Regions from separate parts of the Geobacter pickeringii genome, predicted to be linked through region 2. Evidence: riboswitches for the same ligand, from Rfam matches in the RefSeq annotation. Region 2 holds a riboswitch; the other holds the start of a gene.

Region 1 (6,407 bases), 480 kb from region 2:
GCTGGTAGCGGGCCGGCAGGAGACCCATCTTCAGGATCGTCCCTTCGGCTTCGGCAAGGGTGAGGGAGAAACGCCCGGCCGCCTCCACCTGGCTGCGCCATGGCACAAGATCCCCGTCGGCGTGTTCCCGGATGAACTCCTCCAGGGATGGCATCCTACCCTCCTCCCAGGAGCGGGAAGAGAGCCAGGGTATCCCCTTCCGCAAGCCGGTGGTCCAGCTTCACGTGGCGGCTGTTCACCAGCATGATTCCCAGTTCCTTTTCGGCGAGGGAGAGTTCCCGCACTACGTCGGCCACTGTGGTCCCTTCGGCGTAGTCGCGGGATTCGATGTCGAACCGGCCGGTGCGGAAGGTGGCAAAGAGTTTTACGGTTATGTTCATGGCTGTCACCTGAAATTGACGGTGAGGCGGACGCTGCCGCCCACGCAGAGGGGCTGAGTTGTCCGCAGAAGCCCCGCACCCACCGGTGTTCCGTTGATGTTCCCCCCGTCGCACGATTCCCAGAACGTCTCGTCGCGCTCCCGGAAAAAGGAAATCACATCGCTGCACCCCATGAGGATGCCGCGTTTGAGAAATACCGGTCCCAGTTCGGTGAGGAGGAGATTGAAGAGTTTCACCCGCACCGTCCCGATCCGGTCGGTGGCGTCGGCGGCGGTTTCCTGGTGGGTCATGGCCCCGCGCATGGCGGCCAGGTGCCCGCCGCGGCGCATGGTGGCCCCCACCAGTCCCGGCATGGCCCCGGACAGGGCGATGGTGGCGCCGTCCCTCACGATGGCGGTCTCCACGTTGTCGGTGGCCTTGGAATCGAGGAAGATGGTAGTGATTCTCGTGGCGACGTAGTCAGGGGCGATCCCCCACTGCCGGCACAGAAGCCGCTGAAGCGTGCATCCCACGTGGGCCGTGACGAGAAAGCCCTGCTGAAGGATGGGAAAGAACTCTCCAATCAGCGAGGAGGGCAGGGTCAGGGTTAGATGTATGAGAGGGGCTTCCATTGCCGGGCGTCTCCCTTTTCGGACTGTCTGACGGGACGGGAGCGGACCGTCGGGTCCGCCCCCCATGCTGCTACCAGTTGAAGAGCTGATCGAGCTCCTCGTCCGGTACCGAGAAGGTCTGATTGTGGGGCGCGATCGGGTCGGTGTAGAAGAAGCGGGGGAGCCGGTCGTGCTCCTTGGTGAAGCCTGCCCGCTTGTTGAAGTCGCGCTCGGCGGAGAGCACCTTCTTGCCGAGAGCCACTACGTCGTCGCCGGTCATGGTGATGCCGTAGAAGGCGCCGAGCATGTCGAGGAGCGCCTGGAAGGTCTCCGGCTGATCCATGATGGCGAAGGCGATGAAGAGGCACATGCCGGTGGAGTCGATGGCGGCGGTGGCGATCTGGAGGTTCCGCGACAACTCCACCTGCCCCTCGGTCTTGAGCGGATCCACGTCCCCGCCGACTTTCAGGATATTGGTGGCGATGGCATAGCCGGCGGTATGGTCGGCCCCCTGGGTGGTGGTGGCGTAGGTGACGCCGATCCCCTGGATGGGGCGTGGGTCGTAGGCGGGAAGCGCCTGCCCCTTCACCACCGGCACCTTCTCCACGCCGAAGACCTTGCCGGTGATCTCGGCGCCGCAGCCGAGCACGCGTCCCAGGGGCGTACCCTTGCCCACTTCCTCCATGAGCCTGATGGCCGCTTCGCGGTCGCCGAACTCCGCCAGCCCCGCATCCATGGCCACGCCGATGGTGACCCCCATCTCGATGGTGTCGAGACCGAAATTGTCATCCATGTAGTCCAGTTTTGCCACGGTATCGAGATCGTCGATGCCGCAGTGACCACCGTGGGACCAGACCGTCTCGTACTCGGGCTGCTTGGTGACGTAGTTGCCGTCTTTGTCGTTGAAGATGCCGGAGCACTGGATGACGCAGCCGCGGTGGCAGCCGTGGGTGGCGGTCCCCCCCCGCTTGACCTCCAGCTCGGCCTGGGCCTCGCCGGAAAGCTTGGCGGACCCTTCAAAGACACCCCCCTTGAAGTTGCGGGTCGGATAGCCCCCCGCCTCGTTGAGGACGTTGGTGAGGACGTTGGTGCCGTAGGCCGGGAGCCCCTCGCCGGTGACCGGGTGCTTGCGGAGCCCCTCCACGAACTTGCGGTTGGCGTCCCGGAACTTCTCCGGCTCCTTGGCCGGACGCATCTTCATGCCGGCGTCGTCTAGGATGATCGCCTTCACCCGCTTGGCACCCATGACCGCGCCGACGCCGCCGCGGCCGCAGTGGCGGGTGGGGCGCAGCTCCGGGTCGGTGCAGGCGATGGAGGCGGCCAGGAGCTGCCGCTCACCGGCCGAGCCGATGGTGATGTAGGCAACCTTGTCGCCGTATTCCTTCCGCAGTTTCTCAACGAGGGGGTAGTTGTCCATCAACTGCAGGCTGTTGTCCACCTCCACCGTGATGCCGTCCTTGTTGATGATGATCTTGTAGAGGTCGTCACCGGCAGGTTTCCCCTCCAGGATGACCGCGGCATAGCCGATCCGGGCTAGCACCTGGGCCGCCTGGCCGCCGGCGTTGGACTCCTTGATGGTGCCGGTCAGGGGGCTCTTGCACCCCACCGAGAGGCGGCCGGTCATGGAGCCGGTGGTGCCGGAGAGCATTCCCGGGGCAAAGATCAGCTTGTTTTCCGCTCCCAAGGGATGACAGAGGGGATGCACCTCCGTGGCGATGACGAGCGACGTTAAGGCACGGCCGCCCAAACCGGCATACTCGCCAACCTCCTCGAAGGTCACCTTGGGACCACCCGCTGCCCCCATGTCAATCCGCGCGATTCTGTCCATACCGATACTCCTTTCCCTTTATTGAATTGTGTGGTTTTGGCGAACCACGATAATTCTCCTTTCCAAAGGGAGGCCTTGCCGTTTCCAGCAAAACCCATTGGCCTGACGCCATGGGATACCAGTTATCCCCGCAGGCAGGCAGGCTCGGAGAAGGCATTATTTCCGACTCTTACCCCGACGCCTCCATCTGCCGGAGGATGACCACCCGATAGGAGGCGAAGCATCTCCGGCTCAGGCATCCCCAGAAGGCGCCGGCCCCGTAGGCCACCTGTTCAAGGAAGTAGATGCCGGCAAAAGGGACGAACGACAGCCTCGGTTTCCTGATGGCATGGTCCACCTTGGCCGCGCAGAGGAGGGCGCCGAAGGGAACCAGCCAGAAGAGGGGCACCACCAGTGCGAGGGACACGAGGGGAATCGAGTAGTAGCGCACCAGGTGGTAGCAGAGGTAGTAGACGAGGCTTCCCAGGGCCCGGAGCCGGCCGGAGATGAGCGCGCCCAGTCCGATGGGGATGTTGCGGCGTGCCATCCTGAACCTCACGGCCGTTGCGTCCGTTGCGAGGACTCCGGCTGCCATCAGGAGCGTCCACCAGCCGGTGAAGGGGGCCATGGCGCACAGGGCCAGGAGGAGAGCCAGGAGGGGGGGGACGACCATCCGCTTCCGCCGCTGGGGATGGAGGATCTGGAGCATCCCCTCGGAGGTGCCGTAGTCGAACCGGCGGGACATGAACGAGCGGAGGGTGCTCCGGTGCTCGTGGAAGACCCTTCCCGCCGGGAGGTAGGTGATGGTCCAGCCATGGTCCCGCAGGCGCCAGGTCAGGTCCACGTCCTCCCCCACGTGCATGGAGTCGTCGAAACCGTCCACGCTCCGGAAGGCGAGGCGGCGCATCAGGAGGTTGCAGCTCGGCAGGTAGAAGGTGTCGTCTCCGCCGCTTCCCGTGCGCTCCCGGGAGCCGAGGGAGAGGCTCGACATGACCGCCTCGTAGCGGTCCACGGCTGATTCGGTGCACATGCCGTCCACGAGCCCCCCCACCGCCGCGGTCCGGTGATCGTTGAACGCCGGTATCAGCTCCATGAGCCACTCCCTGGAGGCGGTGCAGTCGGAATCGATGAAGGCGAGGATATCCCCCCGGGCGGCCACGGCCCCCTCATTGCGGGCCGCGGCCGGCCCCCGGCCCGTGCCCCCTGAAGGGACAACCCGGGCTCCGGCCCGGCGCGCCACCTCTGCCGAGTCGTCGCTGCTCCCGTCGTCCACCACGATTATCTGGAGGAGTTCCTTGGGATAGTTCAGGCCGTTGAGGGAGGCCAGACAGCGCCCGAGCTCTCCGGCCCGGTCCTTCACCGGTATGACGATGCTGACGCTGGGAAGGTCCGAGTGCTCTTCAGAGACTTGCCGGTCCCTCTCCACAAATCCCTTTGCCACCAGCTGTTCCAGCACAGCGGTCTCCGCCGGGGTCGCGGCGGTGATGGCCCCTTCCCGGGCGCGCCTGACGAGCTCCATGAGCGGGGCGTTCAGTCGCACGACGCAGAGGGGAGTCTTTGCCATGAGGAAGTGCTCCCCTTCGCGTTCCACCAGCTCCACATGCTGCGCCAGGCGATAGTTCATTGTGCAAGTCCCTCCTCGCGGAAGATCTGCCAGAGTTTCGTCGCCGTCTCATCGGCGGTGAGCTGGTGCGTTTTCCCTTCCCGGGCCTTGATCCCCCCCGAGAGGAGGGAGAGTATCCGCTCGAAGGCGGGGAGCGTCGGGTCCGGGGTTACGACCCGCACCGGATCGGGACGGGGGGCGGAGAATTCGGCCGTCGCCAGGCGGGAGCCGGTGGCCCCCACCTCCCAGAAGGGAATCCCCAGGTCGGCCAGTTCCCACTCTTCGATGCTTAAGGCGAGGGAGCGGGTGACCGCCTCAAGGGAGGGATAGCGGGGGGTGTGTCCCTCGTCGAAGAGGACCGTGCAGGGGAACGGCGCCCGGACCCTCTGGCGGGAGCCCCGGTCACCCTTGCGCAGGGCCTCGACTCCGTTCTCCACGGGGAGAACCGAAACGGCGGCGGTGACACAGGGGATGCCGGCGGTGGCGGCAGCCAGGGCCGGCACCGGATCGTCGCCCCGGTCCTGCATCCGGTTGCCTGTGAAGACGAGGGAAGGGGAGAGAATCCCCACGATGCGGGCCAGGATGCGGGCATCGGCTGCGGCATCGCCACCCTCCACGCCGTGATCCCAGAAGCGGATGCCACGGTCAGCCCCCAGGGAGAAGGCGAGGCGGAGGGTGTCGTCGAGGCGCTCGGGGCCCACTGCCAGGGCCGTCACGGTGGCGCCGAGGGAATCCTTGAGCCGCAGGGCCTCCTCCAGGGCGACGAGGTCGGCCGGGTTGGGGAGGCGCCGCAGCCCCCGGTCGCCGATGCCGGCGCCCCGCGTCGTTACCCGCGCGGGGGGGCGGGGGTCGGCGATCTCCCGGAGGAGGACGAGGATGTGAAGGTTGTTGTAGGGCATATCTGAAATCTCCTAAGTCATCCGGTACGCTACGCCGAACCCCCCTCTCGGATAGCGCCAGCGGGTGAAGGCGTTGCGGTGGCAGACCACGTAGCAGGTGCCGCATTCGAGGCAGCCGTCGTGGACGAAGGTCATCTTCTTCTCCTCCTCCGACCAGGTGTAGCAGCGGGCCGGGCAGGAGTTGGTGCAGCCGCGGTTGTCGCAGTTCACGCAGACCTGGGGATCGAGGACGATGTGGGGCTCCCGGTCGATGGTGAAGCTGGTGAAGTCAAAGATCTCGTCGATGTTCATAGGGCTCTCCATGCGCTGAAGGCGTCGGCTGCCAGGTTCTTGAGCCCCACCTTCTCCCTGGCCGTCTTCAGGAACAGCTTGGAGAGGTTTTCCTTGGGCGCGCCGTCGATGCGGTAGATGTACTCCATCATGCCGCAGACCAGTTCCGGGTATTCGTTGTAGATCCGGTCGTTGTGGAGCATGTGGGGCGCCTTCCGGTAGAGCTTCAGGTCCTTGATGACGTAGCTGTCGTCCATGAGCTGCCGGTACACCTGGAGCCCGCGCCGGCTGAAATCTCCCGCCTGGTGGGCGGCGATAACCGCCTTGCCGGCCAGGACACCGGAGTGGGAGGCGAGGTTGATTCCCTCCAGGTTGAGGCCGGTGGCGTTGCAGAGCGCCGCCGCATCGCCGGCGACGATGATGCCGTCCCCCACCAGTTCGGGGATCATGGCGTATCCTCCCTCGGGGATGACGTGGGCCGAGTACTCCTGGAGCCGCCCGCCCCGGATCATCTTGTCCACCTGGGGCTGCTCCATGAAGGCGTTCAGGAGGTCGTAGGGGGTCTTGCCGCTGGTCCGCAGGCTCCCCAGGTGGAAGACGAGGCCGATGGAGAGGGAGTCGTAGTTGGTGTAGAGAAAGCCCCCCCCCCGGACCCCGCCGGTGCCGCCGACAAATTCGTTGGCGAACCCCTGGTCCCGCACCAGGCCGAAGCGGTCGTCGATCATCTCCCGGGGCATGTCGATGAGGGCCTTGACGCCGACAGCCATCTGGCCCGGGTCGAAGGTGGGCTGGCGGAGCCCCGCCTTTTTGGCGGTGAAGGAGAGGACGCCGTCCGCCGCCACCACCACCGGGGCGGTC
Region 2 (6,407 bases):
CGGCTCTCCCAGCTCGATCAGTTCGTCACCGGTGGAGAGGATGGCGACCCGCGCCCTGCGGTAGACCGGGACGATCGCCTTGCCGAAGGAGGCGAGCATGCTGATCTCGGGGGGGCGGATGAGGGTGCCGGCCGGGATGATCACCTCGCCGGTCGCCACGTCCTCCCCCTTGAAGCGGATATGCTGACGGGGGGAGACCGGGGCGGTCACCGTCACGGTCTCGCCGCTCCCTTCGGTCTCCTCCACGGGGACCACGGCGTCGCAGCCGGGGGGGAGGGGGGCCCCGGTCATGATCCGGATGGCGCACCCCGGCTCCACGGCGCCGCAGACCTCGCCGCCGGCCGGGATGTATCCCGTCACCTTCAGGGAGAGGGGGGTGACGGTGCAGTCGGCGGCGCGCACGGCAAAGCCGTCCATGGCCGAGTTGTCGCAGAGAGGCATCTCCCAAGGCGCGACGATATCCTCAGCGATGACGCGGCCGAGGGATTCCAGCACCCCGACCCGCTCGACCCCCAGGGGGGCGACGCGGCCGAGGATGATGCGGCGGGCTTCCTCAAAGGTTGGCACGGCTTGCGGACTCCTTTGTCGATGAACGTGATGCGGCAGTCGAACACTGTCGCAGGGAGTACATGAGGCATATTTCGTCGTAATTCTTGGCGAAATGTAGCGTCCGCAGTCGATCCTGTCCGAACCCGCAGGGTGAGTTGATCGGCTGCAGCGAAATGAGCCTAGAATTACAGAAATAGGCCATTAGTACGAGTGAAGGCAGTGTTCGACTGCCGATTATCCGGCCGGTCAGGCGAACTCTCCCCCCACCAGGTGGAGCCGCTCCCCCCCGAGGCGGCCGGGATGCTCCGGGTCGTGGGTGGTCATGATGACCGTGGTTCCACTGCCGGGAAGCGAGACGATGACCCGTTCGAGGAGCTCGCAGGTTTCCCGGTCCACGTTGGCCAGGGGCTCGTCCAGCAGGAGCACCGTCGGCTTCAGCACCAGGGCGCGGGCCATGGCGACCCGCTGGCACTCGCCGCCGGAGAGTTCCCGCGCGCGGCGGTGGTCGAACCCAGTCAGCCCCACGAGGGCCAGGGCCTCCTCCACCCGCCGGCGCCGCTCGTCTCCCCGGATCCCCCGCACCTTCAGCCCGAAGGCGACGTTGGCGAAGACGCTGCCGTTGAAGAGGTACGGCGACTGGTGCAGCAGCGTCACCTGCCGGCGCAGGGGGAGAAGCGTTCCGTTGGTCCAGCGGACCGGTTCGCCGCCGAAATGGAGCTCCCCGGACGTGGGGGGATCGAGGAAGGCGAGAAGGGTGAGGAGGGTGGTCTTCCCCGAGCCGTTGGCCCCGGTAAGAGTGTAGAGTTTTCCCGCGGCGAGCGCAAGGTCGTCGATGGCGAGGACGGTGCGTTCCCCGTGCTTTTTGCGGATGGCGTTCAGGCGGTAGAGGGGGGGCATGGCGGTCACCTCTGCTGGAGGAGGTTGAGGAAGAGGTTCACGAGGAGCGCCACCCCCATCAGGATGAGCCCGAGGGCGAGCCCCAGGGCGAATTCCCCCTTGCCGGTCTCCATGGCGATGGCGGTGGTCATGGTCCGGGTGTAGCCGCGGATGTTCCCGCCGAGCATCATCGCCACCCCCACCTCCGCCACCACCCGTCCGAAGCCGGCGATGACCGCCGCCATGATCCCGAAGCGGAGCTCCCGCACCAGCAGGCGGACGCTCTGGAAGGGACCCGCCCCCAGGGTGAGGGCGGTGGGGACGATGCGGGGATCGGCCCCCTTGACGGTCCCCAGGGTGTAGTTGGCTACGATCGGGATGGCGAGGATGGTCTGGCCGATAACCATCGCCTTGGGGGTGAAGAGGATTCCCAGTTCCCCCAGGGGGCCCTGCCGGCTGATGATGCCGTAGACCGCCAGCCCCACCACCACCGTCGGCAGCGCCATGAGGGTGTTGAGCAGCGTGATGACCGCGCGCCTGCCGGTGAACTCGGTGATCCCGACGGCCACCCCGACCGGCACGCCGGCCAGGGTGGCGAAGAGGATCGACCAGAGGGCCACGCTCAGTGACGTCGAAACGGCGTTGAGCACCTCCGGGTCGAGGGAGGCGATCAGGTCGAGGGCGGTGCGGAAGGTGTCGGAAAGAAACGCCACCCCTGCTCCCTACTTCTTGTAGACGAAGAAGACTGGCTCGCCGTGGGCCTTGTAGCCGGTGATGATCTTCTGCCCCTCGGGGCCGGTGACGTAGTCGATGAATTTCATGGCCAGGTCATGCTTCACGTGGGGGAACTTCTTCGGGTTCACGGCAATGACCCCGTAGGGATTGAAGAGTCCCTTCTCCCCCTGGAAGGCAATGACGAGATCGGTCTTCTTTCCCTTGTAGGCGTTGTAGGTCCCGCGGTCGGCCAAGGTGTACCCCTGCCGCTCGGTCGCCATGGTAATGACCGGCCCCATTCCTTGGCCCGCCTCGATGTACCATCCCCCCTTCGGCTGGACGCCGGCGGCCTGCCACAGCTCCTTCTCCTTGATGTGGGTCCCCGACTTGTCCCCCCGGGAGATGAAGGTGGCCCCCTTTGCGGCGATGAGCTTCAGCGCCTCGGCCGCGGTCTTCGCCGTGGCGATGCCGGCCGGGTCGCTCTTCGGACCGATGATGACGAAGTCGTTGTACATGACATCCCGGCGGTTCACGCCGAAGCCGTCGGCCACGAACTTGTCCTCCAGCTTGCGGGCATGGACGAAGACCACGTCCACGTCCCCCGCCTCGCCGAGCTTCAGCGCCTGTCCGGTGCCGACGGCCACCACGTCCACCTTGCAGTGGTTCTTCTGCTCGAAGGGTGGAAGGAGCACCGACAGGAGTCCCGAGTCCTGGGTGGAGGTGGTGGTGGACATCTTGAGGCGCTCTTCCGCAGAGGCCGCGCCGCAGAGGACCACCAGCGTGACGATGGAGAGGAATAGGGTGCGTAGCGATTTCATGAAACCTCCGTATCTTCTCAGTCGCGTTGTTCTTCCTTCTTGATGGTTGTCATTTTTTTGAGCCGGGCGATGCCGTCCTGGCATGCGCCAAAGGCATCGGAGCTGTTGGGGGAGCTGGCTGCCACCAGGGAGATGATCTCCCCCACCCGGAGGCGGCCGGTCCGCCGGACCAGGAGCACGTCTTCCAGCGTCCACTTCCCCTGGAGCTCGGCGGCAATTACTGCCAGTTCTCCCTCGGTGTCCCCCTCAGCCCGGTAGTCGATGCAGGTGGTCGGCCGGTCGCCGTTGGCTTCCTTGACCACCGCGTAGTGAAACACCACCGATCCGGAACGGTCCTTCCCGATGGCGTCATAGAGCTCCGAAGGATTGATGGGGGTCGAGGTCACGCAGATCATGATGGTGTCTCCCGCGGTTGGAACTATACCATTGTTTTCAGTTTCTTGAAGCAGCGGAAGCCGTGACCGGCGAAGGATCGTCTGCCGACGGCCGAAAAAAGGGCCTCTCTCCCAGATGGAAAGAGGCCCCATACCCCACGAAGGCGTATCAAGCGTTCTCCTTTCCAGAAGGGAGGCCCCGCCGTTTCCAGCGGCACCCGTTGGCCGCAGACCGTGGGGCTGGTGCCCGGTAGGTGTGACGGCTCGGAGAATGAAATTAATTGATTTTCTATGAATCCTGCTTATGCCGTCTTCGGCGCGCCCTGTCAATTCAAAACTGGGAAATGCCACTATCGACGGTGGGTTGCATCGCAGGGTGGCCTCACGCCCCCACCGCCGCCGGCGCCGGTTCGAGCGGCACCTCGCTGAATTCCATGTCGAGAAGGTTCATGAAGATCATCCGGTTGCGGAGCGATTCGCCTTCCCCCAGGAGGATCTTGCACGCCTCGGCCACCTGGAGGCTCGCCACCGTGGCCGGGGTGAACGAGGGGTTGCCGAGCCGCGTTTCCACCCCTTTCGGCTCCGACCAGCCGCCGAAGAGGTAGGGCGAGAGGTCGTCCCCCGGAAGTTGGGAGGCGACCTGTCCGTACCAGCCGCCGATGGCGCCGTGTACCAGGGGGATGGAGAGCGTGCGGCAGCTCTCCGCCAGCTCCAGGCGGGTGGCGATGCTGTCGAGGCCGTCCATCACGATCTGGGCGCCGGCAAGCAGTTCGTGGCCGTTGTCGCGGGAGAACGCCTCCTGGCGCGCGGTGACGGTGACGGCGGGGTTGATCTCGGCCACCCGGGCCGCGGCGACCGCCGCCTTGGGCCGGCCGAGGAGGGCGGGGGAGGAGAGGATCTGGCGGTTCAGGTTATGCTCCTCGAAGATGTCGGGATCAATAACCACCAGGTTTCCGACTCCGAGACGGGCCAGTTCCTCCACCAGGTACCCCCCCAGGCCGCCGCTGCCGATGATGACCGCCCGGCTGCGGAACAGGCGCAGCTGCTTTTCCACGGTGATGGTCTGGCGGTTGCGCTGGTAGCGGGCCGGCATGAGGCCACGGGCGAGGGCCGCCTCCTCCACCTGGCCGACGGTGAGGCCGAACCGCGCGGCTGCCGTCGCCTGGGCCGCCCAGGGGAGAAGGTCCGCCGTGGCCGCTGCCGTGATGAAGTCGTGGAGATCCATGGCGCTACCCCCCTCCCACCAGGGGGAAGAGCGACAGGATGTCGCCGTCGAACAGCCGATGATCGAGCTTGGCATGCCGGCTGTTGACCAGCACGATGCCGACCTCCCGTTCCGGGATCTTCAGCTCGCCGGCGATGTCTGCCGGGGTGATTCCGTCCCGGTACTTATTGGTTGTCGCGGCAAAACGCCCGACACGGAACATGGCGAAAAGTTTTACGGTGATCTCCATGGCTTTTACCTCGATAGCCGGGGGGCTGATTTTTTACTGTTACCCCCTCGCCCTGCGGGAGAGGGGGGAGGGGGTTAGAAGTTCCAGAACTCGTCGATCTCTGCGTCGGTGAAGTCCCACACCGCGTTGTGGGGGGCCACCGGCTCGAGCCTGAAAAACTCCGGCAGGCGGTCGTGCTCCTTGGTGAACCCGGCCTCGATGTTGAACTGGTGCTCCACCTTCAGGATATGCTTGCCGAGGTTGGTCACATCGTCGCCGGTGAGGTTGATGCCGAAGCGGGCGTTGATCATGTCGATCAGGGCCGGGAGGCACTCCGGGATGTCCAGGGCCGGGAAGGCGACGAAGATGCACATGCCGGTGGAGTCCACCGCCGCCGTGGCGATCTGGAGGTTGCGGGAGAGCTCCACCTGCCCCTCCTTCTTCAGCGGGTCCACGAAGCCGCCGACGTTGAGGATGTTGGTGGCGATGGTGTAGCCGGCGGTGTGGTCGGCCCCCATGGTGCTGGTGGCGTAGGTGATGCCGATCCCCTTCACCGAACGGGGGTCGTAGGCCGGAATCCCCTGGTTCTTCACCACCGGCACCCGGGTGACGCCGTAGGCCCTGCCGACGGCGCCCGCCCCGCCGCCGAGGATCCGGCCGAGGGGGGTCCCCCTGCCGATTTCCTCCGTGAGGATGCGAATGATCCCCTTGCTGTCGCCGAAGGGGAGGATGCCGGCCTCCATGGCCACGCCGAACATGACGGCGGTCTCGATGGAGTCGATGCCGATGTCGTCCATGAGGTTGTCGGCCACGGCGATGTCGTCCAGGTCGTCGATGCAGCAGTCGGCGCCGAGCCCCCAGATGGTCTCGTACTCGAAGCCGGAGGTGACGTATTTCCCCTCCTTGTCGTGGTAGACCTGGGAGCACTGGATGATGCAGCCGGCGTGGCAGCCGTGCTTCGGCTTGCCGCCGCGGGCGACGATGGTGTCGTGCATGGTCTCGCCGGAGATCTTGTCGTGGCCGTCGAACTGGCCCGCGGTGAAGTTGCGGGTCGGCAGCCCCCCCGCCTCGTGGAGGATGTTCACCAGGACGTTGGTGCCGTAGGTGGGGAGTCCCTCGCCGCTCACCGGGTGATCCAGGAGCGCCTTGGCGAAGGCCCGGGCGGCGGTCTTGAACTTCTCCGGATCGGCGATGGGAACCTTGGGAGCACCCTGGTCGTCGATGGTGATGAACTTGATCTTCTTGGAACCCATGACGGCGCCGAGGCCGCCGCGGCCGTGGCTGCGGATCTTGCTGTCCGGGTCCTTGACGGAGATGTTGGCGGCGGTCATTTTCAGCTCGCCGGCCGGGCCGATGGTGAGGATGCCGGTCTTCTTCCCGAGACGGGCCTCCAGGGCCTCGATGACGGCGAAATTTCCCTTGCCGAGCAGCTCCGTCTCTTCCTGGATGGCGACGCCGTCCAGGGAGACGTGGAGGCTGTACCAGGCGTCGGCCTTGGGAATTCCCTCGATGATGAGCGCCTTGATGCCGAGGCGGGCGAGCATCTGGGCCGCGGTGCCGCCGGCGTTGCTCTCCTTGATGGTGCCGGTCAGGGGGCTCTTGGCCCCGGCGGAGAGGCGGCCGGAGTTGGCGGCCGGTGTGCC

What was found. Region 2 has a riboswitch for molybdenum cofactor ahead of GPICK_RS04545 (molybdenum cofactor biosynthesis protein MoaE). Riboswitches for the same ligand answer to the same signal wherever they lie in the genome.
Region 1: linked by a shared signal. The riboswitch ahead of GPICK_RS06600 (aldehyde ferredoxin oxidoreductase family protein) and the one ahead of GPICK_RS04545 (molybdenum cofactor biosynthesis protein MoaE) in region 2 are both predicted to bind molybdenum cofactor.

What each region holds. Positions count from the first base shown of each region.
Region 1 is NZ_CP009788.1:1,460,762-1,467,168, forward strand. Features, by position in the region: gene GPICK_RS06585 (HesA/MoeB/ThiF family protein) at 1-154, opposite strand, end outside; gene GPICK_RS06590 (MoaD/ThiS family protein) at 156-380, opposite strand; gene GPICK_RS16615 (hypothetical protein) at 386-991, opposite strand; gene GPICK_RS06600 (aldehyde ferredoxin oxidoreductase family protein) at 1,062-2,798, opposite strand; molybdenum cofactor riboswitch at 2,838-2,960, opposite strand; gene mftF (mycofactocin biosynthesis glycosyltransferase MftF) at 2,968-4,401, opposite strand; gene GPICK_RS06610 (electron transfer flavoprotein subunit beta/FixA family protein) at 4,398-5,279, opposite strand; gene GPICK_RS06615 (ferredoxin family protein) at 5,292-5,570, opposite strand; gene GPICK_RS06620 (FAD-dependent oxidoreductase) at 5,567-6,407, opposite strand, start outside.
Region 2 is NZ_CP009788.1:985,737-992,143, forward strand. Features, by position in the region: gene GPICK_RS04525 (molybdopterin molybdotransferase MoeA) at 1-567, opposite strand, end outside; gene GPICK_RS04530 (ATP-binding cassette domain-containing protein) at 796-1,446, opposite strand; gene GPICK_RS04535 (ABC transporter permease) at 1,452-2,138, opposite strand; gene GPICK_RS04540 (substrate-binding domain-containing protein) at 2,148-2,957, opposite strand; gene GPICK_RS04545 (molybdenum cofactor biosynthesis protein MoaE) at 2,975-3,352, opposite strand; molybdenum cofactor riboswitch at 3,493-3,613, opposite strand; gene GPICK_RS04550 (HesA/MoeB/ThiF family protein) at 3,714-4,556, opposite strand; gene GPICK_RS04555 (MoaD/ThiS family protein) at 4,561-4,785, opposite strand; gene GPICK_RS04560 (aldehyde ferredoxin oxidoreductase family protein) at 4,860-6,407, opposite strand, start outside.